DNA from 4 places in the Streptomyces sp. NPDC097619 genome. Region 1 is predicted to be linked to each of the others. Evidence: riboswitches for the same ligand, from Rfam matches in the RefSeq annotation. Region 1 holds a riboswitch; each other region holds the start of a gene.
The links. A riboswitch is a leader RNA that binds a small molecule or an ion and turns the genes downstream of it on or off. The one in region 1 is predicted to bind cobalamin.

Region 1 (7,228 bases):
ATCGCCGCGTACCAGTCCGGCGAGGGCTGGTACCAGGCGCTGAACTTGTCGCCCTTCTTCTTCTGGATGGCGTCGAGGGCGCCGGTCAGCTCGGCCCAGGTCTTCGGGGCGGCCTTCACGCCCGCCTCGGCGGCGACGTCCTTGCGCCAGGTGCCCACGCGGCCACCGGCGTAGTAGGGGACACCGTAGGTCTTGCCGTCGTAGGTGACCGACTCCTTGAGCGCGTCGAGCCACGCGGCGGAGTTGTCGAACTTCGTCGGGTCCACCTCGGCGAAGGCGCCGGTGGACATGTAGCCGATCATCTCGGAGTTGCCCATCTCGACGACGTCGGGGGCCTTGTCCGTGGCGAGGACCGCGTCCAGCTTGGCGTTCTTGTCCGGCCAGCCGTAGTACTCGTGGTTGATCTTGATGCCGGGGTACTTCGCGACGATCGCGTCGTCGGCGGCCTTGACGAGGTCGGGCCAGTTGTTCTGGGCGTCGACCGTCAGCCAGACGGTGAGCTCCTTGGCGGCCTTCGGCTTGTCGCCGCCCTCGTTCTTCTTGTCGCCGTCGGAGCCCCCACAGGCCGCCAGACCGATCACCATGCCCGCGACACCGATCGCCGCGATGAGCTTGCGCTTCACGCCACCCTCCTCAGGGATGCCTGCACTCCCCCTGCCCGCCGACCGACATACGCCAAGTACTGCCCGTGGGGCCGGGATCTGATCCATATTGGTTTAGACCAGTAGCCTGGAGCTTGGCCTAGACCTTTGGGGGTGTCAAGGGTCTAATAAACGAGGTGTCAGTCCGTTATCGGACCGACACCTCAGGGAGGGGCGAGGTCCGTGCTCCGGCCCATGTCACGATGTGACCGCACACAACGGAGGAGCCGGTGACGGCAACGAGACTGGAGTCGGGAAGGCGGGCGGCGATGGCCACCGAAGGGGCGCTCACGGAACCGGAGAGCGGGGCAGCCACTCGAACCGCGCGCGTGCCCAAGTACTACCGGCTCAAGCGGCATTTGCTCGATATGACCGAAACGCTCCCCCCGGGCACCCCCGTGCCCCCGGAGCGCACACTGGCTGCCGAATTCGACACCTCGCGCACCACCGTCCGACAGGCCCTTCAGGAGCTGGTGGTCGAGGGACGACTGGAGAGGATCCAGGGCAAGGGCACCTTCGTGGCCAAGCCCAAGGTCTCCCAGCCGCTCCAACTGTCCTCCTACACCGAGGACATGAGGGCCCAGGGCCTGGAGCCCACCTCGCAGCTGCTGGACATCGGCTACGTGACCGCGGACGACACGCTCGCGGGCCTGCTCAAGATCACCACCGGCGGGCGGGTGCTGCGGATCGAGCGGCTCCGACTGGCCAGCGGGGAGCCGATGGCCATCGAGACCACCCATCTGTCCGCGAAGCGGTTCCCGGCCCTGCGCCGCTCGCTCGTCAAGTACACGTCCCTCTACACCGCCCTCGCCGAGGTGTACGACGTCCGCCTCGCCGAGGCCGAGGAGACCATCGAGACCTCGCTCGCCACCCCGCGCGAGGCGGGACTGCTCGGCACCGACGTGGGCCTGCCGATGCTGATGCTCTCCCGACACTCCCTGGACGCCGAGGGCGAACCCGTGGAGTGGGTGCGCTCGGTGTACCGGGGGGACCGGTACAAGTTCGTCGCCCGCCTCCAGCGGCCGGCGGTCTGACCCGGCGGATTCCCCCTCGGATTCCTTCCGAGCCCTCGGCACTCCCGGGCGCTCGGCGCCATTCCCCGGTGTTCCCGGTATCCCGTCCGCATTCCGTGCGACGGTCGCCGCATTCCGTGGAATACGCGCACGCGCGCACGGATGGAACCCGTCCGCGGTTCGAAAGAAGGCCCCGGTTACCCGAAGGTGACCAGTAATTGACCTTCTCGGACCGGAATCCGGACGAGGTCTTACCTCCGGTAGTGAAGTCCCCGTAGATTCCGTGCGCCCAAGCATGTGATCACGAGGGGACGAGGACCATGCCGGAACCAGGATCTAACGGGACAGAACGGGATGTGGCGGGTCCGGCCGATACGGCGGGCCCGCCCTCTCCTTCCGGAGCGCCTCCGGGCCGCATGACCCCCAAGGCGATCGCCGTCTGGGCGCTCGTGGCCCTCGTGGGCGCGGCGGGTTGGGCGGTGCTCGCGCTCTCCCGGGGCGAGGAGGTCTCCGCCGCCTGGCTGTTGGCCGCGGCCCTGGGCTCGTACGCCATCGGCTACCGCTTCTACGCGCGCTTCATCTCCCAGCGAGTGCTGCGCGTGGACAAGACGCGGGCCACCCCCGCCGAACGCCTGGACAACGGGGTGGACTTCCACCCGACCGACCGCCGGGTGCTCTTCGGCCACCACTTCGCCGCCGTCGCGGGCGCCGGGCCGCTGGTCGGACCGGTCCTGGCGGCGCAGATGGGCTATCTGCCGGGCACCATCTGGATCGTGGCGGGCGTGATCTTCGCGGGCGCCGTGCAGGACATGGTCACGCTGTTCTTCTCCACCCGCCGGGACGGGCGCTCCCTGGGGCAGATGGCCCGCGAGGAGATCGGGCCCTTCGGCGGCGCCGCGGCCCTGGTGGCCGTCTTCGCCATCATGATCATCCTGCTCGCGGTGCTGGCGCTGATCATCGTCAACGCCCTCGCCCACTCGCCCTGGGGCGTCTTCTCCATCGGCATGACCATCCCCATCGCGCTGTTCATGGGCGTGTACCTGAGGGTGTTGCGGCCGGGCCGGGTCACCGAGGTGTCCCTGATCGGCGTGGCCCTGCTGCTGCTCGCGATCATCGCGGGCGGCTGGGTCGCCGAGTCCTCCTGGGCGGACTTCTTCACCCTGGAGAAGGAGACCCTGGTCATCTGGATGGTCGTCTACGGCTTCCTGGCCTCCGTGCTGCCGGTGTGGCTGCTGCTGGCGCCCCGCGACTACCTCTCCACCTTCATGAAGGTGGGCACGATCGCACTGCTCGCGGTGGGCGTGGTCCTCGCCATGCCGGTCATGAAGATGCCCGCCGTCACCGATTTCGCGAGCCGCGGGGACGGGCCGGTGTTCGCCGGTTCGATGTTCCCGTTCGTGTTCATCACGATCGCGTGCGGCGCGCTCTCCGGCTTCCACTCCCTGGTCGCTTCGGGCACCACCCCGAAGATGATCCAGAAGGAGACCCAGGTCCGGATGATCGGCTACGGCGCCATGCTGACCGAGTCCTTCGTGGCCGTGATGGCGGTGATCTGCGCCTGCATCATCGAGCCCGGCCTCTTCTTCGCCGTGAACTCCCCGCCGGGCGTGGTCGGCACCACCGTGGAGTCCGCCTCCCAGGCGGTGGCGAATTTCGGCTTCAGCATCTCCCCCGACGCCCTGGCGCAGGCCGCCAAGGACGTGGAGGAGGCCAGCCTGCTCTCCCGTACCGGCGGCGCGCCCACCTTCGCGCTCGGCATGTCGGAGATCTTCTCCTCGGTGTTCGGCGGGGCCTCCATGAAGGCCTTCTGGTACCACTTCGCGATCATGTTCGAGGCGCTGTTCATCCTCACCACCCTCGACGCGGGCACCCGGGTCGGGCGGTTCATGCTCCAGGACACCCTGGGCAACGTCATCAAGCCCTTCAAGCAGATCAGCTGGAAGCCGGGCGTGTGGATCACCAGCGCCGTGGTCGTCGGCGCCTGGGGCTACTTCCTCTGGGTCGGCGTGAAGGACCCGCTGGGCGGCATCAACCAGCTCTTCCCGCTCTTCGGGATCGCGAACCAGCTGCTCGCCGCGGTGGCCCTGGCCGTCTGCACCACGCTGCTGGTGAAGTCGGGCCGGCTGAAGTGGGCCTGGGTGACGGGCGTGCCACTGGTCTGGGACGCCACCGTGACCCTGACGGCGAGCTGGCAGAAGGTGTTCTCCGAGGACCCGCGGGTGGGCTTCTTCGCCCAGCGGGACAAGTTCCAGCAGGGCATCGACTCCGGCGAGGTCCTGGCCCCCGCCAAGACCATGGACGAGATGCACACCGTGGTGACGAACGCCACCGTGGACGGCGTGCTCTCCGCCCTCTTCGCCGTGCTCATCGTCGTCGTCCTGGTGGACGCCGCCCGGGTGTGCGTGCGGGCGGTCCGCCGCCCGGCCACCGTCACCCTCCACGAGGTCCCGTACACCGAGTCGAAGCTCGTCGCCCCGGCCGGATTGTTCGCGACCGCGGAGGAGAAGGCCGAGCTGGCCGCCGCTGCCGCCCGGGACGGCTCCGGCGACGACGGCCGGGTCCGGGAGCCGGTCTCCTGATGGACGCGCGCCGGGCCCTCGGCCGCATCAGGTTCTACGTCCGCGAGTTCTCCGGGGAGGCGGCCTACGACCGCTACGTGGCCCACGCCCGCGGCCACGACCCGACGGCGGAGGTCATGACCCGGCGGGCCTTCGAGCGGGCCCGTACGGACTCCCGGGAAGCCGACCCGCGCGAGGGCTTCCGCTGCTGCTGAGGAGCCCCGCACGCAGGGCCCCGCCGGTCTCACAGCGGGGCCCTGCGGCCTGTCCGGAACCGGAAATCCCTGTGCGGAGAGACAGGAGTTGAAGACTCCGCGTATCGGGCGACACAACATCTAGGGGGTCCCTCACCAAGGGGCCCCCACATGTATGCTTTCCCTCGCTGTCGCCGCAGGGGAATCCGGTGAGAATCCGGAACTGTCCCGCAACGGTGTGAGATGTACCCATCCGTACATCGTGAGTCCGAGGACCTGCCGACAGCCTGCCCGGGTCGTCCGATCCGGGAGACGACACGTCCGGGCCTCGCGGTTGGGCCTGCGGACGCCGTGCGGAGACACGGGCCGGCCTGTCCCGGCCCCGCGTCGCCCTTCCCGCACGCGCGCTCGCAATCCCTCCGCCGCGGCCACCGGGCCGAGGCAGGGAGAGCCCCCACGTGACCATCGCGCCTTCCGCACCGCGCGCCGCGTCCGACCAGCCCGAGACCGCCGCCGAGGGACCCGGTGCCGCGCTGCTGCGCACGCTGACCGCCCTCACCGCGGACCTGCCCGACACCGACCCCGGACGGGTCGCCGCCGCCGCCCTGCGCGGCCGCAGCGCCGACGCGGACGAGGCCGAGCTGCGGGGCCTGGCCACCGAGGCCGCCGCGGGCCTGATCTCCGAGGACCCGGAGTACTCCCGGCTCGCCGCCCGGCTGCTCACGCTCGCCGTGGCCGAGGAGGCCGCCGGACAGGGCGCCGTCTCCTTCTCCGCCTCCGTCGAGACCGGCCACCGCGAGGGCCTGATCGCCGACCGCACCGTCGAGTTCGTCCGCACCCACGCCGTCCGCCTGGACGCCCTGGTGGACCTCGCCCTCGCGGACGGCGCGGACGACCGCTTCGGCTTCTTCGGCCTGCGCACCCTGCACAGCCGCTACCTGCTGCGCCACCCCATCACCCGGCAGGTCATCGAGACCCCGCAGCACTTCATGCTGCGCGTGGCCTGCGGCCTCGCCGAGGACGACAGCCTGCGCGCGGTGGAGGAAGTGGCCTCCCTGTACCGGCTGATGAGCCGCCTGGACTACCTGCCCTCCTCCCCCACCCTGTTCAACTCCGGCACCCGGCACCCGCAGATGTCCTCCTGCTACCTGCTGGACTCCCCGCTGGACGAGCTGGACTCCATCTACGGCCGCTACCACCAGGTGGCCCGCCTCTCCAAGCACGCCGGCGGCATCGGCCTGTCCTACTCCCGCGTCCGCGCCCGCGGTTCCCTGATCCGGGGCACCAACGGCCACTCCAACGGCATCGTGCCGTTCCTGAAGACCCTCGACGCCTCCGTGGCCGCCGTGAACCAGGGCGGCCGCCGCAAGGGCGCCGCCGCCGTCTACCTGGAGACCTGGCACGCCGACATCGAGGAGTTCCTGGAGCTCCGCGACAACACCGGCGAGGACGCCCGCCGCACCCACAACCTGAACCTGGCCCACTGGATCCCCGACGAGTTCATGCGCCGCGTGAACGCCGACGCCGAGTGGTCGCTGTTCTCCCCCTCGGACGTCCCCGAGCTGGTGGACCTGTACGGGGCCGAGTTCGACGCCGCCTACGTCAAGGCCGAGGCCGCGGGCCTGGCCCGCAAGACCATGCCCGCCCGGGACCTGTACGGCCGCATGATGCGCACCCTCGCGCAGACCGGCAACGGCTGGATGACCTTCAAGGACGCCTCCAACCGCACCGCCAACCAGACCGCGCTGCCCGGCCGCGTGGTGCACTCCTCGAACCTCTGCACCGAGATCATCGAGGTCACCGACGACGGCGAGACCGCGGTCTGCAACCTCGGCTCCGTCAACCTGGGCGCCTTCGTCTCCCCCGAGTTCCCCGACGGCATCGACTGGGAGCGCCTGGACGAGACCGTCCGCACCGCCGTGACCTTCCTCGACCGCGTGGTGGACATCAACTTCTACCCGACCGAGCAGGCCGGCCGCTCCAACGCCAAGTGGCGCCCGGTGGGCCTGGGCGCGATGGGCCTCCAGGACGTCTTCTTCAAGCTGCGGCTGCCCTTCGACTCGGAGGAGGCCCGCGCCCTCTCCACCCGGATCGCCGAGCGCATCATGCTCGCCGCCTACGAGGCCTCCGCCGACCTCGCCGAGCGCCACGGTCCCGTCCCCGCCTGGGAGGAGACCCGTACCGCCCAGGGCGTGCTGCACCCCGACCACTACGGCGTGGACCTGAACTGGCCGGAGCGCTGGGCCGCCCTGCGCACCCGGATCGCCGGCGGCGGCCTGCGCAACTCCCTGCTGCTGGCCATCGCCCCGACCGCCACCATCGCCTCCATCGCGGGCGTGTACGAGTGCATCGAGCCGCAGGTGTCCAACCTGTTCAAGCGCGAGACCCTCAGCGGCGAGTTCCTCCAGGTCAACGGCTACCTGGTCGAGGAGCTCAAGAAGCTCGGCGTGTGGGACGCGCAGACCCGCGAGGCCCTGCGCGAGTCCTCCGGCTCCGTCCAGGGCTTCGGCTGGATCCCCGAGGAGACCCGCACCCTGTACCGCACCGCGTGGGAGATCCCGCAGCGCGGCCTCATCGACATGGCGGCGGACCGGACCCCGTTCCTGGACCAGAGCCAGTCGCTGAACCTCTTCCTGGAGACGCCCACCATCGGCAAGCTCAGCTCGATGTACGCGTACGCCTGGAAGAAGGGCCTGAAGACCACGTACTACCTGCGCTCGCGCCCCGCGACCAAGATCGCCCGCGCCGCGTCCGGCTCGGCCGCCGTCCCGGCCTCCGCCACCCCCCTCCCGCAGGCCGTCGACGCCGACGCGCTGGCCTGC
Region 2 (7,228 bases), on a different contig from region 1:
GCCACGGACAGCCGGGAGCTGATCGCTCGGGCCCGCGCGGCGGGCACCCCGGCCGAGCTGTTCGAGGCGGAGGGACAGGCCCACTGCCACCCGCTGCTGCCGGTGCCGGAGGGCCGGGCGGCGCGCGAGCACATCGTCCGCATGCTGGCCGAGAGCTGACCGGGACGAAGCGAGCGGGCGCGAGCGGACCCGAGCGGACGCGTGCCGACGCCGGTCCGTGCGGCGCCGGGGCCCGGCGGCGGGTCCCCTCGTTCGGGTGAGCGTACGTCCGGGCCCTTGCGGACCGTGGCCGGCCGCCTACGCTGACGGGATCGCGGCCGGTCACGAGAGCTCGGGCGAGGTGGACTGGGTGGACACGGAACGGAGCGGGACGGGCGCGGGCCCCGGCACGGGCGGCCCGCTGCGGCGCCGCGGACACACCGAAGCCGGGCTCACCGCACAGCTGGCGGCCCTCGGCCTCGCCCCCGGCTCGGCGCTCCTGGTCCACGCCTCGATGCGCTCGGTGGGGCCGGTGACGGCCGGCCCGAACCCGCCGCACGACCGCGGCACGGGCGGCGGCAGCGGCACGGGACCGGACGGTGGGGCCGCCGCCGTGGTGCGGGCCCTGCGGAGGGTCCTCGGACCGGCCGGGACCGTGGTGGTGCCCTCCTTCACCCCGGAGAACTCCGACACCTCGACCGCCTACCTGCGTCGGATCCGCGGCATGGACCCCCGGCAGGCGGCCGAACTCCGGGCGACGATGCCGCCGTTCGACCCGGACCGCACCCCGGCCCCCGGCATGGGGATCCTCTCCGAGACGGTCCGGCGCTCCCCCGGCGCCCTGCGCAGCGGCCATCCGCAGACCTCCTTCGCGGCCCTGGGCCCGGCCGCCGACAAGGTGCTCTCCGGGCACCGGCCGGACTGCCACCTCGGGGAGGACTCCCCGCTGGCCCGGCTGTACGAGCTGGACGCGCCGGTCCTGCTGCTGGGCGTGGGCTTCGACCGGTGCAGCGCCTTCCACCTGGCCGAGTACCGGGTGCCCGCGGCCCCGCGCCGCCGCTACCGGTGCGTGACCGCGCCCGACGGGGTGCGCCGCTGGTGGGAGTACGAGGACGCGGTGCTGGACGACTCCGACTTCGGGGCGCTCGGGGCGGACCTCGCCCGCGCGCACCCGGAGCTGGTGCGCTCCGGTCCGGTGGGCGCCGCGGCGGCCCGGCTGCTGCCGCTGCGCGCCGCGGTGGACTTCTCGGTGGACTGGCTGCCCCGGAACCGGTCGTACGGTTCGCCCGGCGACGGAGCCCGGGTCGATCGGGCCGCGTCCGACGAGGGTCCCGGCCCCGGGCCGGCCGACCGCTGACGGGGGTGCCCGGAAGTCGACGCACCGGCCCCCGCACCCGCTCCGGGCGACAGCTCCCGGACCTCGGCGTTCAATGGGCTGTATGGGTGGAACACCGGGCAGGACGGACCGGGGGGCCGGAAGGCGGCGCGCGGCCGGAGGGCGGCGGAGAGCCGTCCTCGGCGTCCGCGGCCCGCTCGTCGTATCGGGGCTGGCGGCCGTGCTGCTGGTCGCCGGGACCACCGGGGCGGTCGGCCTGCCGGCCGCCGGTCCGGGGGCGGCGACCGTGGCCGCCGCGGATCCGGTGCTGCCGGCGCCGCCGGGGCCTCAGCTGGACCGGGCGAAGGTGGACCGTGCCCTGGACCGCCTGGACTCGTACGTGGACACCGTCATGAAGAGCACCGGAGTGCCGGGGATCTCGGTGGCCGTGGTCTACCGGGACGAGGTGGTCTACCAGAAGGGGTTCGGCGTCCGTGAGGTCGGCAAGAGCGCCGCGGTCGACCCGGACACCGTCTTCCAACTGGCTTCCGTCTCCAAGCCGCTGGCGTCCACCGTGGTGGCGGGCGTGGCCGGTGAGAAGGGCGGGCCGGGATGGGACACCCCGGTGGCGGAGGAGCTGCCCGGGTTCACGCTGAAGGACCCGTGGGTGGGCTCGCACGTCACCGTCGCGGACCTGTTCTCGCACCGCAGCGGCCTCCCCGACCACGCCGGTGACCTGCTGGAGGACCTGGGCTTCGACCAGCAGTACATCCTGGACCACCTCAAGGAGGAGCCGCTCGCCCCCTTCCGCGACTCCTACGCGTACACCAACTTCGGGCTGACGGCGGCCGCCGAGGCGGTGGCACGGGGCCGGGGCACCAGCTGGCAGGCGCTGAGCCAGGAGGTGCTGTTCGGGCCGGCCGGGATGGAGGACACCAGTACCGAGTACGCGGCCTTCGCGGCGGCGACGGACCGGGCGGTGGGGCACGTCAAGGGCGCGGACGGGGCCTGGCGCCCGGGGCCGGTGCGGGATGCCGACGCGCAGGCCCCCGCGGGCGGCACCTCCTCCACGGCCCGGGACATGGCCCGCTGGCTGCGGCTCCAACTCGCGGGCGGCACCCTCGACGGCCGCCGGATCGTGCCGGAGCAGCAGCTCCTGGACACGCACCGGCCGCAGATCACCTCGCAGCCCGCGCGGAACCTCACCGGCCGCACCGGCTTCTACGGGCTGGGCTGGAACGTCTCCTACGACGACCAGGCCCGGCTGCGGCTGAGCCACACCGGCGCCTTCGACCTGGGCGCCAACAGCAACGTCACCATGCTGCCGCTGGAACAGCTGGGCATCGTGGTGCTGAGCAACGGAACCCCGGTCGGTCAGGCCGACGCGATCGCGCTGGACTTCTTCGACACCGCCCAGTACGGCAAGCCGCGCACGGACTGGCTGCCGGTGACCGCCGCCCTGTACGCGCAGGCGGAGGACGAGCACCCGGACGCCCGCTTCGACCGGCCGCCCGCCTCCCCCGCTCCGGCGGGCCCCGACACGGACTACACCGGGACCTACCGGAGCGCGTTCTACGGCCCGCTGACGGTGCGTTCGGGTCCGGAGGGGCTGACCCTCTTCCTGGGTCCGGAGCCGATGCGGTTCCCGCTGCGGCACTTCGACGGGAACACGTTCAGCATGGAGACCCGCGGCGAGAACGCGGTGGGCCGGACGGCCGTCGAGTTCGGGGACGGCACGGTCCGCATCGAGTACCTGGACGAGACGGGGCTGGGCACCTTCACCAAGGCGTCCTCCGACCCCTCGGCGGAACCCTCCGGCACCGCGCGTCCGACCGGAACCGCCACGGGCGGCCCGAGCGGAACCCCGACCGGCCCCTCCGACAGCGGCGCTCCGAGCCCGTCCGGGGAGTGACGGACGGGCTCCCCGCACCGCCTTCGGTATCGATTTCGCTGGAGTCGGCCATTCCTCTGGCGGCGCCGCGACCCTGGCCCATAATCGTCTGCACCAGCGGCCTGAAACACACTCGGGGCCGGGTCGGGGGACACGTATGCGACGGGGGGCAGCGTGCCGGAAGACGAACCGAGGGACCGGGTGCCCGGAGGGTGCCCCGGGACCGCCCGGCGGGGCACCGTACCGGGCCGCGCACAGGAACTGTCCCGGCTCATGACCGCCGTCCGCCGGGGCCGGGTGGTCACGGTCACCGGGCGGCGCCGGGCGCCCGCCGGACTGCTCGTCCGCTCGCTCGCGGACCGGCTGTCCTCCAACTTCTTCGACGGCGTGGCCCTGGTGGCCCTGGACCGGCCCTCCGGACCGGCCGAGCTGACCGGTGCGCTCGGCGCGCTGCCGGGCATGCCCTTCCTGCCCTGCGGCTGCACCGATCCGCTCTCCTGGCTCGCCGAGCGGGACATGCTCCTCGTCCTCGACGGCACCGAGGAACTGACTCCCGAAGGGCTGGACTGGCTCGGCCTGTTACTGGGGTCCGCGCCCGGCGTCCGGGTCCTCGCGGCCGGCCGGCACCCCCTGGGGCTGCCCCGGGAGCGCGTCCACCGCATGTAGGGCGCCGGCGGCCCGGGAACCGGAAGGCCACGGGGCCGGGGTGCCGTGCGGGCATGGGCGCCACCGCCACCCCCCGGGCACCAGGTGTGGTGCTCGGAGCCATGGGCAGGGCACGGGGGCGTGCCTAACGTTCCCGCCATGACGAACCACAACCGGCCGGAGCCGATCGGCCGCACCGCCCTGGTCACCGGCGGGGGCAGCGGCATCGGGCTGGCCTGCGCCCGCGCCCTGGCCGCCGCCGGGGCCACCGTGCACATCGTCGACCGCAACGCCGTCGCGGCGAAGGAGGCCGCCGCGGAGACCGGGGGTCACGCCCACGTCGTGGACCTCGCCGATCCGACGGCCGTGGCCGGACTGCCCGCCGCCGTGGACATCCTCGTCAACAGTGCCGGGCTCCAACACGTGGCCCCCGTCGAGGAGTTCCCACCGGAGCGGTTCGAGCTGATCCAGCGGGTGATGGTGACGGCCCCGTTCCTGCTGGTGCGGCACTGCCTGCCGCACATGTACGCCCGGGGCTGGGGGCGGGTGGTGAACATCTCCAGTGTGCACGGGCTGCGGGCCAGCCCCTACAAGTCGGCCTACGTGGCGGCCAAGCACGGGCTGGAGGGGCTCAGCAAGGTGGTGGCCCTCGAAGGCGCCGCGCACGGGGTGACCAGCAACTGCGTCAGCCCCGGATACGTGCGCACGCCCCTGGTGGAGGGTCAGATCGCCGCGCAGGCGGCCGTGCACGGCATTCCCCCCGACCGGGTCGCGGCCGAGGTGCTGCTGGACCGGACGGCCATCAAGCGGCTGATCGAACCGGAGGAGGTGGCCGCCGTCGCGCTGTGGCTGTGCGGCCCCGACACCGGCTTCCTCTCGGGAGCCTCGATACCGGTGGACGGGGGCTGGACCGCCCGCTGACCGGGCCCGCTCCCCCACGCGGCCGCACCCCGGCCCGTACGGCGCCCCGTCCTCCGCCCGCGCGGAGGGCGGGGCGCCGTCCATCCGTCGGGCGGTCGGGCGGGGCACCGGGGCGGCCGGTCGGTCATCGGACGGTCTGCGCGACGCGGCTCACGCCGGGCGGCCCTGGACTTACTAGGACGTCCAACTATATGTTCGTGGCACAAGGTCCGCGGTGCAGGGAAGCCGGTGTGAATCCGGCACGGTCCCGCCACTGTGACCGGGGAGTGTGCCGCCGTCCCCACGCCACTGGCGAAGTCTGCCGGGAAGGCGGGCGGCACGCGGGGATCCGGGAGTCAGGATACCGGCCGCGGAACGTTCCGTGTTGTCCACGAGGATGGAGCAGACACGCATGGCACCGGTCCGTACCCACGACCCTGGTGATCCGGCGAAGCGAACGACGGCGCCCCGCGCGTCCGCGTAGCTCCGCGACGGCCTGGCGCTCCGCCGCCGCCGTCGCTGTCCCACGGCCCGCCCCCGCGCACCCACCCACCCGGTGCGGGCGCCGGTGTGCCGTGCCATCCCCGGATCCGACCTGACGAGAGAGCAGGCAACCATGGTCCGTGAACTCACCCACTTCATCGGCGGAAAGCACACCACCGGCACCTCCGGGCTGTTCGCCGACGTCCACGACCCCAACACCGGCGCCGTCCAGGCCCGCGTCCCGCTGGCCGGACGCGCCGACACCGAGGCCGCCATCGCCGACGCCGAGGCGGCGCAGGTCGACTGGGCGCGCTGGAACCCGCAGCGGCGGGCCCGCGTGCTGCTGCGCTTCCTCCAGCTCGTCGAGGGCGAGCGCGAGGCGCTGGCCCGACTGCTGTCCGCCGAGCACGGCAAGACCGTGGCCGACGCCCACGGCGATCTCCAACGCGGCCTGGAGGTGGTGGAGTTCGCGGCGGGGATCCCGCACCTGCTGAAGGGGGAGTTCACCGACAACGCCGGTACCGGCATCGACGTGCACTCCCTGCGCAGCCCCCTCGGGGTGGTCGCGGGCATCACCCCCTTCAACTTCCCCGCGATGATCCCGCTCTGGCAGGCGGCCCCCGCCCTGGCCTGCGGGAACTCCTTCATCCTCAAGCCCTCCGAACGGGACCCGTCGGTGCCGCTGCGGCTCGCGGAGCTCTTCCTCGAAGCGGGGCTGCCGCCGGGCGTGCTCAACGTGGTCAACGGCGGCAAGGAGGCCGTGGACACCCTGCTGGAGGACCCCCGGGTCCAGGCCCTCGGATTCGTCGGCTCCACGCCGATCGCCGCGCACATCTACGCCACCGCCGCCGCGCACGGCAAGCGCGCCCAGTGCTTCGGCGGCGCCAAGAACCACATGATCGTGATGCCGGACGCCGATCTCGACCAGGCCGTGGACGCCCTCCTCGGCGCCGGATACGGCTCTGCGGGGGAACGCTGCATGGCCATCTCGGTGGCCGTGCCCGTCGGGGAGGAGACCGCCGACCGGCTGGTCGCCGCCCTCAAGGAACGGATCGCCGGCCTGCGGATCGGCCGCTCCGACGACCCCGAGGCCGACTTCGGCCCCCTGGTGAGCCGGGACGCCCTGGACCGGGTCCGCCGCTACGTGGACATCGGCGTCGGCGAGGGTGCCGAACTCGTCGTGGACGGACGGGACTTCTCCCTGCCCGGACACGAGAACGGGTACTTCACCGGAGCCACCCTCTTCGACCGGGTCTCCTCCCGCATGCGCGTCTACCGCGAGGAGATCTTCGGCCCCGTGCTGTGCGTGGTACGGGCCGCGAACTTCGAGGAGGCGCTGCGGCTGCCCAGCGAGCACCCCTTCGGCAACGGCGTGGCGATCTTCACCCGGGACGGGGACACCGCCCGCGAGTTCACCCGGCGCGTCAACACCGGCATGGTCGGCGTGAACGTGCCCATCCCGGTGCCGGTGGCCTACCACACCTTCGGCGGCTGGAAGCGGTCCGGTTTCGGCGACCTGAACCAGCACGGCCCGGACTCGGTGCGCTTCTACACCCGGACCAAGACCGTCACCACGCGCTGGCCCTCCGGGGTCAAGGAGGGCGCGTCCTTCACGATCCCCACGATGGGATGAGCGCCGTGAGCAGCACCCTCACCGAGGACCAGCTCGCCCTCGCCGAGGTCACCCTCGACTTCGCACAGGAGCGGTTGGCCCCCTACGCCGTCACCTGGGACCGCACCAAGCACTTCCCCGTGGACACCCTCCGGGAGGCGGCCGCGCTCGGGCTCGGCGGCGTGTACGTCCGCGAGGAACACGGCGGTTCCGGGCTGTCCCGGACCGACGGCGTGCTCGTCTTCGAGACCCTGGCCACCGGCTGCCCCTCCATCGCGGCCTACCTCTCCATCCACAACATGGTCGGCTGGATGATCGACCGCTACGGAGACCGGTCCCAGCGCGCCCGCTGGCTGCCCGGCCTCTGCTCCGCCGCCACGCTGGCCAGCTACTGCCTGACCGA
Region 3 (7,228 bases), on a different contig from region 1:
CACCAACGCCGCCGTCAAGGTCGCCCTGACCGTGCAGGGCCCGGACGGGCTGCTGTTCAAGGGCCGGATCAGGACCAAGGGCCACGACGTGACCACCGCCACCGGCGGGACCCACAAGTGCGACGGCACCAACGGCGGCGCCCACGCCACGAAGGTGCCCACCCCGACCGCCGCCCTCGACGACGCCGCCCGCAAGAAGGGCTTCACCTGGGACGGCACCTGGTACGCCTCGTTCGACGACTTCTCCGTCGACACCATCAAGAACGTCAGCGGCGGCGGGTCCGCCTACTGGAGCATCGAGGTGAACGGCACCCCGACCCCGGTGGGCGGCTGCCAGTTCGAGCTGGAGGCGGGCGACCGGGTGTCCTTCACCTGGACCTCCTTCTAGTCGCGCGGGCGCGGGCGCGGGCGCGGTCGCGGCCACGGCCCGGCTCGCGGGCGGGGGCGTCCGGGCCCCCGCCCGCACCGGCTCAGGCGCCCCAGCGCAGGGCGATGGTGTCGCCCACGGTGATCACCTTGCCGCGGGTGGCCCCGGCGAAGGCGGACCCGTCCACGCTCACCTTCCAGGTGTTCGAGCCGCTGTTGGCCTTGCCGTTGACCGCGGTGACGGTCCCGGTGCCCGACGCGGGGGTGACGCTGGTGACGCAGCCGGCGGGGGCGGCCGCCGTGGTCGCCGCCGTCAGCACGTCCCCGAGGGTGGTGGTCGTCCCGGTCGGGGTGACGGACACCGCGCACACCTTCAGGTTGCCCGCGCCGTCGTCCACGCTCAGCGCCAGCTTGGTGGCCGTGCCCGCGGTGAACGAGGACTGGGCCACCCACTGCGGGGCTCCGGCCGTGACCGGGACCGGCGGGGCGGAGGTGAAGCCGCCGACCGCCACGGCCCGCAGCGCGTCGAGGGAGGCGTACGCGGACGGGGCGGTGTCGGCGGGCTTGTACTTGAACCCGCCCGCCGGGTTGTACTGGTTGGCCAGGAGGAAGTCGATCGGGGTCTTTCCGGCGACCGTGGTGAAGTCCGTGCCCTGGGCGTTGATCCCGCAGGCGTTCAGACCGGCGACGGCCCAGCCGTTGGAGCTGGTGTTCACCCCGTACATCGAGTTGAAGGCCCCGGAGCCCGAGACCAGCTTGCTCTTGAGGAAGTTCTTCGCCTGGACCACGTCCGCGTCGGTGGCGGGCACCCCGGAGGCGCACAGCGCGGCCAGACCGGCGCCCGTCATGTCGATGTCGCTCGCCGCGGCCAGTGCCGTCGGGTTGCCCTCCGCCTTGCCGTACTGCCAGCCGCCGTCGTTGTGCTGGTTGGCGCGGATCCGCGCCACCAGCGCGTCGGTGAGGGCCTGCGGCACGCGCGCGCCGCCGGCCTGGGTCTTCGCGCCGCCCAGGGCGAGGGCGGCGAACACGGTGCCGTTGAAGTTGGCGGACGGACCGAAGTAGCCGGGCTCGGCGGTCTGCCAGAAGGAGTACACGTGCGCGATCAGGTTGCGGGAGGCGGAGACCCGGGCCGGGTCGATGCCCGCCGCGTACGCGTTGAGCACCCCCCGCTCGTAGTCGGTGACCACCGGGGCGGCCGAGGGCCAGCCCGCCGTTCCCAGCAGGTTGCGGTAGACGGTGCGGGCGTTCTTCGTGGTGTCACCGCCCGGGTAGACGTCGACGACGGCCGTCCCGGCCGCCGCGAACGCGCTGAACGCCCACTCGTTGGACAGCCCCGAGCCCGCGTACGAACCATCGGCGGCCTGGAGGGACTTGAGGTACGTCACACCGTTCGTCTTCGACGTGGCGATCTGTGCCGGGGTCGAGGTGGCCGCCGAGGGCGTCACGGTGAGGACGGTCAGAGCGAGGGCGCCGAGGGCCGCGGGGGCCGCGAGCGTGAGCCGGCGAGGGGTACGGGAACGGATCATGGCCTGCTCCTGGAATCGGCGGACGCCGGCCGACCCGGGCCCCGGAGCGCGCCGCACGGCGACGGGACCGGGTTCGGGGCCGCCGTCCGGAACGCGTGGTACGGCTTCCTGGTGGTGCGTCACCACACGGGCATTCGGGCTCGGCGCGACCTTCGCGGCCGCTCCACACCGTTGCGCGTCAGCCCCGGATTCTCACCGGGTTCCCCCATGGGCGCCCCGGACGCTACCCCAGCGATCAAGGGTCCGCCAGGTGTCGGGGCGCGGGGCTCCTTCCCGGTGCCGTCGATGAGACGCAGCCCACCTTGACGGCCCCGACGGCTGCGTGTTCGATGTCCGCTGAACAGCACTCAGCCCCAGGGGAAGCCGGTCGAATTCCGGCGCTGACCCGCAACCGTAGGCCCGGCACCGTCCCGGGCGAGCCGGATCACCTGTGGCCGTGTCACCGAACGAAGAACGCCGTCGCGGACTACGGCGTGGTCGCCCCCCGCCCCCTGCGGCCCGCCCGCACGGGGCGCATCGCCACGCACCCGTACGTCCCCCCGGCACGGACGAGGGGACTGCGGGTGGAGAGCCGACAGCGGCCGCACGGGCACGAGGGCACGGGACCGGTACGCCGCCTGGTCACGTTGACGGCTGTCCTGGCCCTGCTCGGCGGGGCGGCCGTCGCGCTTGTCACCCCCGCCGGGGCCGACCCCCTCAAGAAGTGCACCGCCACCACCGGCGCCGTCGTCGCCGTCGACTTCGGCCCCTTCGGCGGGAAGGTCGAGCGGGGCTGCGACGCCACCCCCACCACCGGCTACGAACTCCTCCACGAGGGCGGGTTCACCACCGAGGGCACCGTCCACGACGGCCCCGGGTTCATCTGCCGGATCGGCCTCGCCACCTTCGACTCCGGGAAGCGGTACCCGACCCCGCGGACGGAAGCCTGCCGGCTGACCCCGCCCGCCTCCGCCTACTGGTCGTACTGGACCGCCGCGCCCGGCGCGAAGAAGTGGACGTACAGCCCCCTCGGCGCCATGGCCCGCACCCCGAAGCACGGCGACGTGGACGCCTGGGTGTACGGGGCCACCGACATCGGCGGCACCAACGGGCAGCCGAAGTTCACCCCCGACCAGGTCCGCGCGGGCGGCGGGGCCTCCCCGAAGCCGAGGCCCAGCCAGAGCCCCGGGCCCACCGTGCCGCCCGGCTCCGTGGACCTGCCCGCCGCCACCCGCTGGCTGGGCACGCAGCTCACCGACGGCGAACGGGTCGTCGATCCGGCCGGCGGCGGCCCGGTCCACCTGCTCACCGCCGAGGCCGCCCTCGCCCTCGCCGCCGTCGACCACAAGAGCCCGGCCGCCGCGAAGGTCGCCCGCTTCCTGGCCCGGCCCGAGCAGACCGACGCCTACGCCTACCCGGCCGGGAAGACCGCCGCACCCGAACCCGCGGCCGCCGCCCGGCTCGCCCTGGTGGCCCGCGCCACCGGTGCCGACCCCCGCAGGACCGGCGGCCACGACCTCCTCGGCGATCTGGCGGCGAGCGTCTGCCCCAGCGGATCCGAGGCCCCGCAGCCCCTGCCCGGCTGCACCGTCCGGGGCGATTTCCCCACCACCTCCGGGCAGGCCGACGGCCAGGCCCTGGCGGTGATCGCCCTGCTCGGCGGCGGGATCACCCCGCCCGCCCCCGCCGTCACCCGCCTCACCGACCTCCAGTGCGAGGACGGCGGGTTCACCAGCATGCTCATCCGCCGCGGCGACTGGTGCGGCAGCGAGCCCGGGGCCACCGGCCTCATCGCCCTCGCCCTGAAGAAGGCGGGCGGCCACGCCGCGGAGGTCCGGGCCGCCGGCGCGTACCTGAACAAGGCCCAACTCTCCGACGGCGGATTCCCCGCCGCCTCCTACACCACCACCGGCAGCCCCTTCGCCACCGGATTCGCCGCCCAGGCCCTCCGTGCCCTGGGCGAACGCGGCCGGGCCGACGCCGCCGTCGCCTGGCTCTCCCGGCAGCAACTGCCCGGCGGCGCCTTCCCCTTCGAGGCCGGCTCCACCGACCCGCTGCTGTACGCCACGTCGCCCGCCGTCATCGCGGGCGCCGGCACCGACCTGGTGGCCCTCGCCGGCCCGCGGCCCGACCCGAAGCCGAGCCCCACCCCGAGCCTCACCCCGAAGCCCACGCCCACGGCCCCGCAGAAGCCCACCCCGACGCCCACCCTCGCCCCGCTGCCCGGCCCGGACCCGAAGAGGGGATCGGCCTACCTCACGCAGCGCTCCCGCCTCCTCCAGGGCCGCTACTACGAGGGCACCCCCGGCACCGGCTTCGCCGACTTCGGGCTGACCATCGACGGGGCCTACGCCCTGGCCGCGACCGGCGCCGACGACAACGCCCTGCGCGGCATCGTGGACTTCCTCGACGGGCGAGGCAAGGACGGCACCGGCCGCACCGTCAACGACTGGACGGCCATCGGCACCCGCTACGCCGGCGGCGGCTCCCTCGGCAAGACGGCCCTGCTCGCCCAGGCCGTGGGCCGCGACCCCCGCAAGTTCGCCGGGAAGGACCTCATCGCCGCCCTCGGCAAGGCCGTCTGCACGGCGAAGTCCCCCGCCCCCGACCGGACCTGCACCGCCAAGGGCGCCTACACCAACGCCCCGTCCGTCTTCTCCCAGTCCCTGGCCGTCATGGCCCAGCTGCGGGCCGGCGAGACCCGGGCCGCCGCCGCGCCGGCCGCCTACCTGAGGAGCCTCCAGAAGCGCTCGGGCGCCTGGCCCAGCATGGTCGCCGAGCCGAGCAAGGAAGAGGTGGACTCCACCGCCATCGCCGCCATGGCCCTCGACCTGCTGCCCGACAAGAAGTCGCGGGCCGCCGTGGACAAGGCCCTGGCCTGGCTGGCGAAGCAGCAGAAGGCCGACGGGGGCTTCCCCGGGGCCGCCGGCAACTCCGTCAACTCCGCCGCCCTCGCCGTCCAGGGACTCTCCCTCGACCCGGTCGCCCACCGGCCCCGCATCGCCAAGGCCCTGAAGTTCCTCCGCTCCCAGCAGAACGCCGACGGCGGCTTCACCATCGCCAAGGGCCGGCCCGGCTCCGACCTGCGGGCCTCCGCCCAGGCCGTGAGCGGCGCCACCGGGATCTCCTTCGCCCGGCTCCGGCGCAGCCTGGCGGGCACCACCGCCCCGCCCCCCACCGCGGGCACCACCGCCTCGCCCTCCGCCTCCACCCCGACGATCATCACCCCGGGCGGGACCGGCGGCACCGGCGGCGGCCTGGCCTCCACCGGGGCCCGGGTCGGGGCCGTGGGCGGCGCCGCCGTGCTGCTCACCCTGCTCGGCTGCGCCTTCGTCCGCTCGGCCCGCACCCGCCGCACCCCCGGGGCCCATCGGTGACCGGCCTCCGCCGGTCCGCAGCCCGGACCGCCGCCGCCTCCGTCCTCGTGACGGCCGCCGCCCTCGGGACGGCCCCCGCCGCCGGGGCCGCGCCCCAGCCCATCGGCCGCTGCACCACCACCTCCGGGGCGGTCCTCGCCGTGGACTTCGGACACTGGGGCGGCCCCGTGTACCGCTCCTGCGGCACCACCCCCACCACCGGATACGCCCTCCTCAACCAGGGCGGATGGCGCACCACCGGCACCGGGCACGACGGCCCCGCCTTCATCTGCCGGATCTCCTACAGCGGGCACAAGGGCGGCACCGCCTACCCCACCCCCGCCCAGGACGACTGCGTCCTCACCCCGCCCGCCTCCGCCTACTGGTCCTACTGGCACGCCGGCCCCGGCCGGAACACCTGGACCTACAGCCAACTCGGCGCCATGCTGCACGAGCCGAAGCCCGGCAGCGTGGAGCTGTGGACCTTCGGGGCCACGAACGTCGAGGGCACCGAGGGCCGGCCCACCATCAGCCCGGACCAGCTCCGCGCCCACAACACCGCGCCGATCGGCGACCCCACACCGACCCCGAAGGACACCCGGACGGCCGCACCCGTCCCGCCCGGCACGGGCACCGGATCGAAGCCCGTCCGCCCGAAGCCCACCCCGTCCGCCCCCGCCGCCACCCCCACCCCCTCTCCTTCGCCCACCGGGTCCTCCGCCCCGCCCTCGCCGAGCGCGGCGGCGACCCGCACCGGCCCGCCCGCCGCGGCGGCCCCCGGCGACGGCCCGAAGGTCGTGGACGCCGCCCCCGCCGCCGACACCTCCCGCGACACCGGCTCCGCCCTGCCGGCCCTCGCCACCGGAGCCCTGGTGCTGCTCATCGGCGGCGCCGCCGTCCTCGCGGCCAGGCGCCGCCGCACGGAGCGGTAGGTGGCGCGCACCCTCCCGGCGGCCCGGACCGGCCGGTCCGGGCCCGGCCCCGCGCCGGACCCGGGCGGCCGACGGCTGCCCCGCACCCTGCACCCCGTCGCCTGGTGGATCTGGGCCCTGGCCCTGGCCACCGCCGTCAGCCGGACCAACAACCCCCTGCTGCTCTTCCTCGTCCTCGCCGTCCTCGGATACGTGGTCACGGTCCGCCGCACCGAAGCCCCCTGGGCCCGCGGATTCGTCCACTACCTCTGGCTGGCCCTCACGGTCGTCACCATCCGCGTGGTCTTCCGGGCCGTCTTCGCCAGCGGCACCACCCCCGACGACCACATCCTCTTCAGCCTCCCGCACCTCCCCACCCCCGACTGGTACGCCGGCATCCGGATCGGCGGCCCGGTCTCCCTGGAAGCCCTCCTCTCCGCCGCCACCGACGGGCTCCGCCTCGCCTGCATGCTCTGCTGCATCGGCGCCGCCAACACCCTCGCCAACCCCAAACGCGCCCTGCGGATCCTGCCCGGAGCCCTCTACGAACTGGGCGTCGCCGTCACCGTCTCCCTCAGCGTGGCCCCCCAACTGGTCCAGAGCGTGCAGCGCGTGCACCGGGCCCGACGGCTGCGTGCCGGACGAGCCAAGGGCCTGCGGGCCCTGCGCGGGATCGTCGTACCCGTCCTCGAAGACGCCCTCGAACGCTCCCTCCGACTGGCCGCCGCCATGGACTCGCGCGGCTACGGCCGGGCCGGCACCGCCACCGCCCGCTCCCGCCGCACCACCGGCGCCCTCATGCTCCTCGGCATGTGCGGGATGTGCGCGGGGGCCTACGGACTCCTCGACGCCACCGCGCCCCGACCGCTGGGCCTGCCCGCGATGGCGGCGGGGGCCGCGCTGTGCGTGGCCGGGCTGCGGCTCGGCGGTCGGCGCGTCACCCGCACCAGCTACCGCCCGGACCCCTGGCTCCTGCCCGAATGGGCCGTCGCCGGATGCGGTCTGCTCTCGGCCGTCCTGCTCTTCGCCGGGGCCGGATTCGATCCGGCCGCGCTCAACCCGGCTTTCCACCCGCTCGGTTGGCCCGAAC
Region 4 (7,228 bases), on a different contig from region 1:
CGGGGGCGGGGTGGATCAGGGACCAGGCGTCGAAGACGGCCACCCAGCCGCGCAGGACGGCGGAGTCGTCGCGGTCCCAGGCGCGCAGGCGCCAGCCGGGGCGGGCGTGGCCGCCGTGCACCTCGACGAGTCCGGAGAGGCGGGCCCGGTCCCAGCCGACGCGGATCTGGCCGGGGGTCAGGCCCAGGGCGGTCGCGGCCCGTTCGGCCTCGTCCCCGGAGAGGAGGGGGCTGGGGCAGGGGGGTTCGCCGGGGCCGCCGCCGTACTGCCGCTCGGCCCAGCGGGCCAGGCGGGCGGCGTCGGAGAGTGAGGCCCGGGCCCGGGCGGCGAGTTCGGCCGTGCCGGGGGTGCCCTCGGGCGGCCGGGGGGCCGGACGGGGTCGCCGGTTCGCCACGGCCGTTCTTGCCGTGGCGATGGAGCGCGGGGAGACCAGCCGGAGTCTGGAGTCGCGAGCCAACTGCTCATCAGGCTTTCGGGACGTCACAGGGAGCAGTCTCGCCCGTCCCCCGCCGAAAGCCCAAACGGAATGGGTCGTTACTGCCGGTGGCGGACGGGACGGATCGGGACGAACCGGTATTTCGGCACCTATCGACGGAGGAGGTCGCGGCTCACATGAGGGGGGTGAGGAAGCGGCGCAGGGCCTCTTCGTACCGGTCGGGGGCGGCGTTCCACATGGCTCCGTGCGGGGCGTCGGGAACGGTGTGCAGGGTGATCAGGTCCGGCCGGGCGGCGGCGAGCCGGCGGGAGAGGTCCCAGGGGGCCAGGGTGTCCCCGGGACCGTGGAACATCAGGACGGGCACCTCGGGGATCTCGGGGACGCCCGGGGCTCCCGGGGCTCCCGGAACTCCGGGGGCGCGGGTGCCGCGGAGTCCGGCCCGGCCCTCGGCGGCCCGGACGGCCAGCGGCAGGAGCGGAGCGGGTACGCCGCGGGCGGCGGCCAGGGCGCGCAGGGTCAGGTGCCAGTCGAGGACCGGCGAGTCCAGGACCAGCCCGGCGATCCGGGCGGCCAGGGCGGAGCGGGAGGCGGCGTGCAGGGCCATGGCGGCCCCGGTGGACCAGCCGTGCAGGACCACCCGCTCGGCGCCGTAGCGGACCGCGTAGCGGAGGGCGGCGTCGAGGTCGCGCCATTCCGATTCGCCGAGGTGGCCGAGGCCGTCGGGGGAGGCGGGGGCGCCGAGGTCGTTGCGGTAGGCGAGGGAGAGCACGGGGAGCCGGTGTCGGTGCAGGAAGGGCATCAGGTTCATGGGGTGCTCGCGGGTGGCGCCGAGTCCGTGGACGGCGATCACCCAGGTGGTGCGGGCGCCGGGCAGGAACCAGGCGGGCAGCGGGCCGAGCTCGCCGGGGACGTCCACGTCGGCGTGGTCGAGCCCGAGGGCGGAGCGGGGGTCGCCGACGTACAGCCGGGGGGTGAGGCGGACCCGGGTGCCGGGGTCGAGGCGGCCGTGGCTGACCCGGACCAGCCGGCGGACCACGGTGTCGGGGGCGTGCGGGACGCCGTCGAGGACCGGTCCGACGACGGCGTGCACGCCGGGGGCGTCCAGTCCGTAGGTGCCGGGCCGGAGCGAGGCCAGGGAGCGGGTGAGGGTGACGTGGCCGTCGCCCGCGGCGTGGACGCTGAGCCGGGGGCCGCCGGGGAGGGGGCGGCCGGGGGCGGGCCGCAGGGCGGCGTCGCCGGCGTACCGGCCGGCCGCGACGGCCGCGACGGCCGCCGCCCCGGCTCCCAGGAGCGTGGTGACGGCCGCTGCCGTCGCTGTAGCGGTGCGCACGGCACCAGTGTCGGGCGGGGTGGGCGGGGCGGCCACCGGGGAGATCGTCGGGGCCCGGCCGGTGGGGGCCGGGCGGGTGGGCGCCCGGGAGGGTGACAAGGATCTCGCCGGTGGCGGCCCGCAGGCCCGCGGAGCCGGTCGCGGAGGTTCCGCTTGCATTCCGTTTACCCGCCTCCGACCTGCACGAATGCGGAGGAACAGGAGAGAATCGGTCAGTACCGGGGGGACTGCCTCCGATCCGGTACACCGCTCCGCCCGACCCAGTTCATCTTCCGTTCACCCAGGTTGCCTACGGTCGCCGAGCCACTGACCTCAAACAGAAGCCTGGGTAAATGGAGCACATAACGCTTCTCCTCGGGATCGTGATCGTTACCGCTCTCGTCTTCGACTTCACGAACGGTTTCCACGACACCGCCAACGCGATGGCCACCACCATCTCGACTGGCGCTCTCAAGCCCAAGACGGCGGTGGCCATGTCCGCCGTGCTCAACCTCGTCGGCGCTTTCCTGTCCGTGGAGGTGGCCAGGACCATCTCCAAGGGTCTGGTCAACGAGGAGGGCATCCAGCCCGAAGTGATCTACGCCGCGCTCGTCGGCGCGATCCTGTGGAACCTGGTCACCTGGCTGGTCGGTCTGCCCTCCAGCTCCTCGCACGCCCTGATGGGCGGCCTGGTCGGTGCGGCCGTCGCGTCCGCCGGTCTCGGCGCCGTCAACGGCGGCACCCTGGTCACCAAGGTCCTGATCCCGGCCATCGCGGCCCCGCTCGTGGCGGGCATCGCCTCGATGCTGGCGGCGAAGATGACGTACAAGCTCGGCGGGAAGGTCGGCGAGAAGACCTCCGCCAAGGGCTACCGCGCCGGTCAGATCGCCTCGGCCGGTCTGGTCTCCCTCGCGCACGGCACCAACGACGCGCAGAAGACCATGGGCATCATCACCCTGGCCCTGGTCGCCGGTGGCGCCCTGCACCCGGACGCCAACCCGCCGGTGTGGGTCATCGTCTCGGCCGGTGTGGCCATCGCCCTGGGCACCTACCTCGGTGGCTGGCGCATCATCCGCACCATGGGCAAGGGCCTGACGGACCTCCAGCCGCAGCAGGGCTTCGCGGCCCAGACCTCGGCCGCGAGCGTCATCCTGGCCTCCTCCCACCTGGGCTTCTCCCTCTCCACCACGCACGCCTGCTCCGGCGCCGTGATGGGTGCCGGCCTCGGCCGCAAGGGCGGTGTGGTCCGCTGGTCCACCGCCACCCGGATGTTCGCCGCGTGGGGTCTGACCCTGCCCGCCGCCGCCCTGGTCTCGGCCCTCGCCGAGCTGGTCATGCGGACCGGTGACATCGGCATCGCCGCCGTGACCGTCTTCCTCGTGGGCTCCTGCTTCGCCATCTGGAAGATCTCCCGCCGTGAGGTCGTCGACCACAACAACGTGAACGCGACCGACACGGACGAGGCTCCCGGCGTGGTCACCACGGCCATCGCGGCGGTCACCCCGCCCCCGGCCGGCACCACCGCCGCGGTCTCCGACGAGGAGCTCAAGGCCACCATCCCGGCCCCGCACCAGGACCCCGCGGCTCCGGCGGCCCCGGCCGCCACGGTCTGACCGCCGCACCAGAACAGAGGATCAGCAGCATGAAGATCGATTGGGCAGCCCTCGGCTCCGTCTTCGGAGTCAGCCTCACGGCCACCGTGGTCCTGGTCACCCTCTTCGTCCTCGGCCTCGTCGGCCTCTCCAAGCACGAGGCCGCGACCGAGCAGGGCGGCAGCGCCACCCTGGCCCGCGGCGCCGCCTACGGAGCCTTCGCGCTCTGCGCGGCGGCCGTGTCGTACGGCATCTACCTGATCGTCGCCTGACGACCCCGAAAGCTCCCCCGGGCCGACCGCCCGGGGGAGCTTTCGCGTACCCGGGCCCCGGGACGGCGGCCCGGCGAGCCGGGGCCCGCGTCCCGGTGTGGGGCTGCGCACACTGTCCCGTCGCAGGTCAACGGCGAGTTGACGGGCCGTCTCGGTGCGTGGTGGACTGCCCGGGCCATAGCGGCGGCAGGAGAGGAAGTCCGGTGCGAATCCGGCGCGGTCCCGCCACTGTCACCGGGGAGCTCTCCCCCACCGTGCGTCACGGCCCTCCGGGGCGGGAAGGCCGGGGGAAGCGCCGATCCGGGAGCCAGGAGACTCTCACCGCCGGTCACGTCGAACCAGGGCGCGGACCCTGAGTGAGGACATACCTGCCATGCGTGCCGACCGCGTGTTCGCGTACGGCGCGGCGGCCGGGCTGGTCGCCGACCGGATCCTCGGGGATCCGCGCCGCGGACACCCCGTCGCCGCCTTCGGACGGGCCGCCGCCGCCGTCGAGCGCTCCCTGTGGACCGCCCGCCCCGATACCCAACGCGCCCGCGGGGTCCTGCACACCGCGGTCTGCGTGGGCGGCGCCGCCGCCGTGGGGGCACTGGCCGCCGCGGCCGTCCGCCGGGGCCCCGCCCCGCTGCGGATCGCCCTGACCGCCGCCGCCACCTGGGCCGTCGTGGGCGGCACCTCCCTGGGCCGCGAGGCCCGCGCCATCGGCGCCGCCCTGGACTCCGGGGACATCGCCGCCGCCCGGGCCCGGCTGCCCCACCTGTGCGGCCGCGACCCGCACTCCCTGGACGCGCGGCAGATCGCCCGCGCGGTGGTGGAGTCCGTGGCCGAGAACACCTCCGACGCCGTCGTCGGCGCCCTGGTGTGGGGGGCCGTCGGCGGAGTGCCCGGCCTGCTCGCCTTCCGCGCCGTGAACACCCTCGACGCCATGGTCGGCCACCGTTCCCCCCGCCACCTGCGCTACGGCTGGGCCTCCGCCCGCCTCGACGACGTGGCCGGCTGGCCGGGGGCCCGGCTGACGGCCGCCGCCGCCGTGCTCGCCGGCCCGGACCGCCGGGGGGCGGCCCGGGCCTGGAAGGCCGACGCCGGCGCGCACCCCAGCCCCAACGCCGGACCCGTGGAAGCCGCCTTCGCGGGCGCCCTGGGCGTCCGGATGGGCGGCACGCTCTCCTACGCCGGCCGGACCGAACACCGGCCGGTGCTCAACGGTGCGGGCCGCCCGGCCGGCACCGCCGACATCGCACGGGCGGTACGGCTCTCCCGACAGGTGACCTGGCTCGCGCTGGGCGCCTGCGCGGCGGGCCGGACCCTCGTCTCCGGGGCGCTCGCCGCCCGGGCAGGGAAGGGACTCCGATGAGCGGCACCCGACGGGGCGGCGGCCTGCTGGTCGCCGGGACGACCTCCGACGCGGGCAAGAGCGTGGTCACGGCCGGGATCTGCCGCTGGCTGGTCCGCCGGGGTGTGAAGGTCGCGCCGTTCAAGGCGCAGAACATGTCCCTGAACTCCTTCGTGACCCGCGAGGGCGCCGAGATCGGCCGGGCCCAGGCCATGCAGGCGCAGGCCGCCCGGGTGGAGCCCACCGCGCTGATGAACCCGGTCCTGCTCAAGCCCGGCAGCGACCGCAGCAGCCAGGTGGTGCTGCTGGGGAAGCCCGTCGGCGAGATGAGCGCCCGCGGCTACCACGGCGGCCGCCAGGAACAGCTGCTCGGCGTGGTGACGGACTGCCTGGAGCGGCTGCGGGGCGAGTACGACGCAGTGATCTGCGAGGGCGCGGGCAGCCCCGCCGAGATCAACCTGCGCCGCACCGACATCGTGAACATGGGCATCGCGCGGGCCGCGGACTTCCCCGTGGTCGTGGTCGGCGACATCGACCGGGGCGGCGTCTTCGCCTCCTTCTTCGGCACCACCGCCCTCCTCTCCGAGCGGGACCAGGCCCTCGTCGCGGGCTACCTGGTGAACAAGTTCCGCGGGGACGTGTCCCTGCTGGAGCCCGGCCTGGAGATGCTGCGCTCGCTGACCGGCCGGGCCACCTTCGGGGTGCTGCCGTACCGGCACGGGCTCGGCATCGACGAGGAGGACGGACTGCGCGTCTCGATGCGCGGCACGGTCCGCGAGTCCGTCGTCGCCCCGCCCGTCGGCGAGGACGTGCTGCGGGTCGCGGTGTGCGCGGTCCCCCTGATGTCCAACTTCACCGACGTGGACGCGCTGGCCGCCGAACCCGGCGTGATCGTGCGGTTCGTGGACCGGCCCGAGGAGCTGGCCGACGCCGACCTGGCGGTGGTCCCCGGCACCCGGGGCACCGTGAAGGCCCTGGAGTGGCTGCGCGAGCGCGGCCTCGCGGCGGCCCTGGCGCGGCGGGCCGCCGAGGGCCGCCCCGTCCTCGGGATCTGCGGCGGCTTCCAGCTCCTCGGCGAACGCATCGAGGACGAGGTGGAATCCCGGGCGGGCACCGTGGCGGGCCTGGGGCTCCTTCCGGTGCGGGTCCGGTTCCACCCCGAGAAGACCCTGGCCCGGCCCGTCGGTTCGGCCCTCGGCGAGACCGTCGAGGGGTACGAGATCCACCACGGGGTCGCCGACGTCCTCGGCGGCGACCCCTTCCTCGACGGCTGCCGGGTCGGCGAGGTGTGGGGCACCCACTGGCACGGCTCGCTGGAGTCGGACGGCTTCCGCCGCGCCTTCCTCACCGAGGTGGCCCGGGCCGCCGGCCGCCGCTTCGTGCCCGCCCCCGACACCTCCTTCGGCACCCTGCGCGAGGAACAGCTCGACGCCCTCGGCGACCTGATCGAGGAACACGCCGACACCGCCGCCCTGCTGCGGCTGATCGAGGACGGCGCCCCGGCGGGGCTGCCGTTCGTACCGCCGGGGGCGCCGTGACCGGGCCCTCCGTCCCGCACCGCCCGGCCGCCGCGGTCCCCGCCGGCCGGTCCCGTACCGCCGTTCCGCTCGAAGGAGTGAGGAAGTCTTGAGTACGCCCTTTCCGTTCACCGCGGTGGTCGGCCAGGACGATCTGCGACTGGCCCTGCTGCTCAACGCCGTGAGCCCGGCCGTCGGCGGGGTGCTGGTCCGCGGGGAGAAGGGAACGGCCAAGTCCACGGCCGTGCGCGCCCTGACCTCGCTGCTGCCGGCCGTGGACGTGGTGCCCGGCTGCCGGTTCTCCTGCGCCCCCGGCGCCCCCGACCCGGGCTGCCCGGACGGCCCCCACGGGGCCGACCGCGGCGAGGACCGGCCCGCGCGGATGGTCGAACTCCCCGTCGGGGCCTCCGAGGACCGCCTGGTCGGTGCCCTCGACATCGAACGGGCCCTCGCCGACGGCGTGAAGTCCTTCGAGCCCGGACTGCTCGCCGACGCCCACCGCGGCATCCTCTACGTGGACGAGGTCAACCTCCTCCACGACCACCTCGTGGACGTCCTCCTCGACGCCGCCGCGATGGGCTCCTCCTACGTGGAGCGGGAGGGCGTCTCCGTCCGGCACGCGGCCCGCTTCCTGCTCGTCGGCACCATGAACCCGGAGGAGGGCGAGCTGCGCCCGCAGCTCCTCGACCGGTTCGGCCTGACCGTCGAGGTCGCGGCCTCCCGGGTGCCGGAGCAGCGGGTCGAGGTGGTCCGGCGCCGCCTGGCGTAC

Region 2: another riboswitch for cobalamin. It lies ahead of ABTZ17_RS15320 (CoA-acylating methylmalonate-semialdehyde dehydrogenase); the one in region 1 lies ahead of ABTZ17_RS06500 (ribonucleoside-diphosphate reductase subunit alpha).
Region 3: another riboswitch for cobalamin. It lies ahead of ABTZ17_RS30040 (prenyltransferase/squalene oxidase repeat-containing protein); the one in region 1 lies ahead of ABTZ17_RS06500 (ribonucleoside-diphosphate reductase subunit alpha).
Region 4: another riboswitch for cobalamin. It lies ahead of ABTZ17_RS10155 (cobalamin biosynthesis protein); the one in region 1 lies ahead of ABTZ17_RS06500 (ribonucleoside-diphosphate reductase subunit alpha).

The regions. Positions count from the first base shown of each region.
Region 1 covers NZ_JBEOSD010000015.1:4,305-11,532, reverse strand. The annotation lists gene ABTZ17_RS06520 (extracellular solute-binding protein) at 1-623, opposite strand, end outside; gene ABTZ17_RS06515 (GntR family transcriptional regulator) at 911-1,675, shown strand; gene ABTZ17_RS06510 (carbon starvation CstA family protein) at 2,071-4,233, shown strand; gene ABTZ17_RS06505 (YbdD/YjiX family protein) at 4,233-4,427, shown strand; cobalamin riboswitch at 4,582-4,704, shown strand; gene ABTZ17_RS06500 (ribonucleoside-diphosphate reductase subunit alpha) at 4,865-7,228, shown strand, end outside.
Region 2 covers NZ_JBEOSD010000045.1:41,333-48,560, forward strand. The annotation lists gene ABTZ17_RS15295 (alpha/beta hydrolase fold domain-containing protein) at 1-159, shown strand, start outside; gene ABTZ17_RS15300 (AAC(3) family N-acetyltransferase) at 401-1,336, shown strand; gene ABTZ17_RS15305 (serine hydrolase) at 1,419-3,206, shown strand; gene ABTZ17_RS15310 (hypothetical protein) at 3,459-3,851, shown strand; gene ABTZ17_RS15315 (3-hydroxybutyrate dehydrogenase) at 3,990-4,751, shown strand; cobalamin riboswitch at 4,947-5,117, shown strand; gene ABTZ17_RS15320 (CoA-acylating methylmalonate-semialdehyde dehydrogenase) at 5,347-6,846, shown strand; gene ABTZ17_RS15325 (acyl-CoA dehydrogenase family protein) at 6,843-7,228, shown strand, end outside.
Region 3 covers NZ_JBEOSD010000153.1:8,151-15,378, reverse strand. The annotation lists gene ABTZ17_RS30045 (DUF4430 domain-containing protein) at 1-388, shown strand, start outside; gene ABTZ17_RS30040 (prenyltransferase/squalene oxidase repeat-containing protein) at 471-1,892, opposite strand; cobalamin riboswitch at 2,001-2,131, opposite strand; gene ABTZ17_RS30035 (prenyltransferase/squalene oxidase repeat-containing protein) at 2,456-5,248, shown strand; gene ABTZ17_RS30030 (hypothetical protein) at 5,245-6,159, shown strand; gene ABTZ17_RS30025 (energy-coupling factor transporter transmembrane component T) at 6,160-7,228, shown strand, end outside.
Region 4 covers NZ_JBEOSD010000025.1:57,294-64,521, forward strand. The annotation lists gene ABTZ17_RS10135 (hypothetical protein) at 1-394, opposite strand, end outside; gene ABTZ17_RS10140 (alpha/beta hydrolase) at 609-1,766, opposite strand; gene ABTZ17_RS10145 (inorganic phosphate transporter) at 2,099-3,358, shown strand; gene ABTZ17_RS10150 (hypothetical protein) at 3,388-3,609, shown strand; cobalamin riboswitch at 3,803-3,926, shown strand; gene ABTZ17_RS10155 (cobalamin biosynthesis protein) at 3,983-4,963, shown strand; gene ABTZ17_RS10160 (cobyric acid synthase) at 4,960-6,480, shown strand; gene ABTZ17_RS10165 (putative cobaltochelatase) at 6,569-7,228, shown strand, end outside.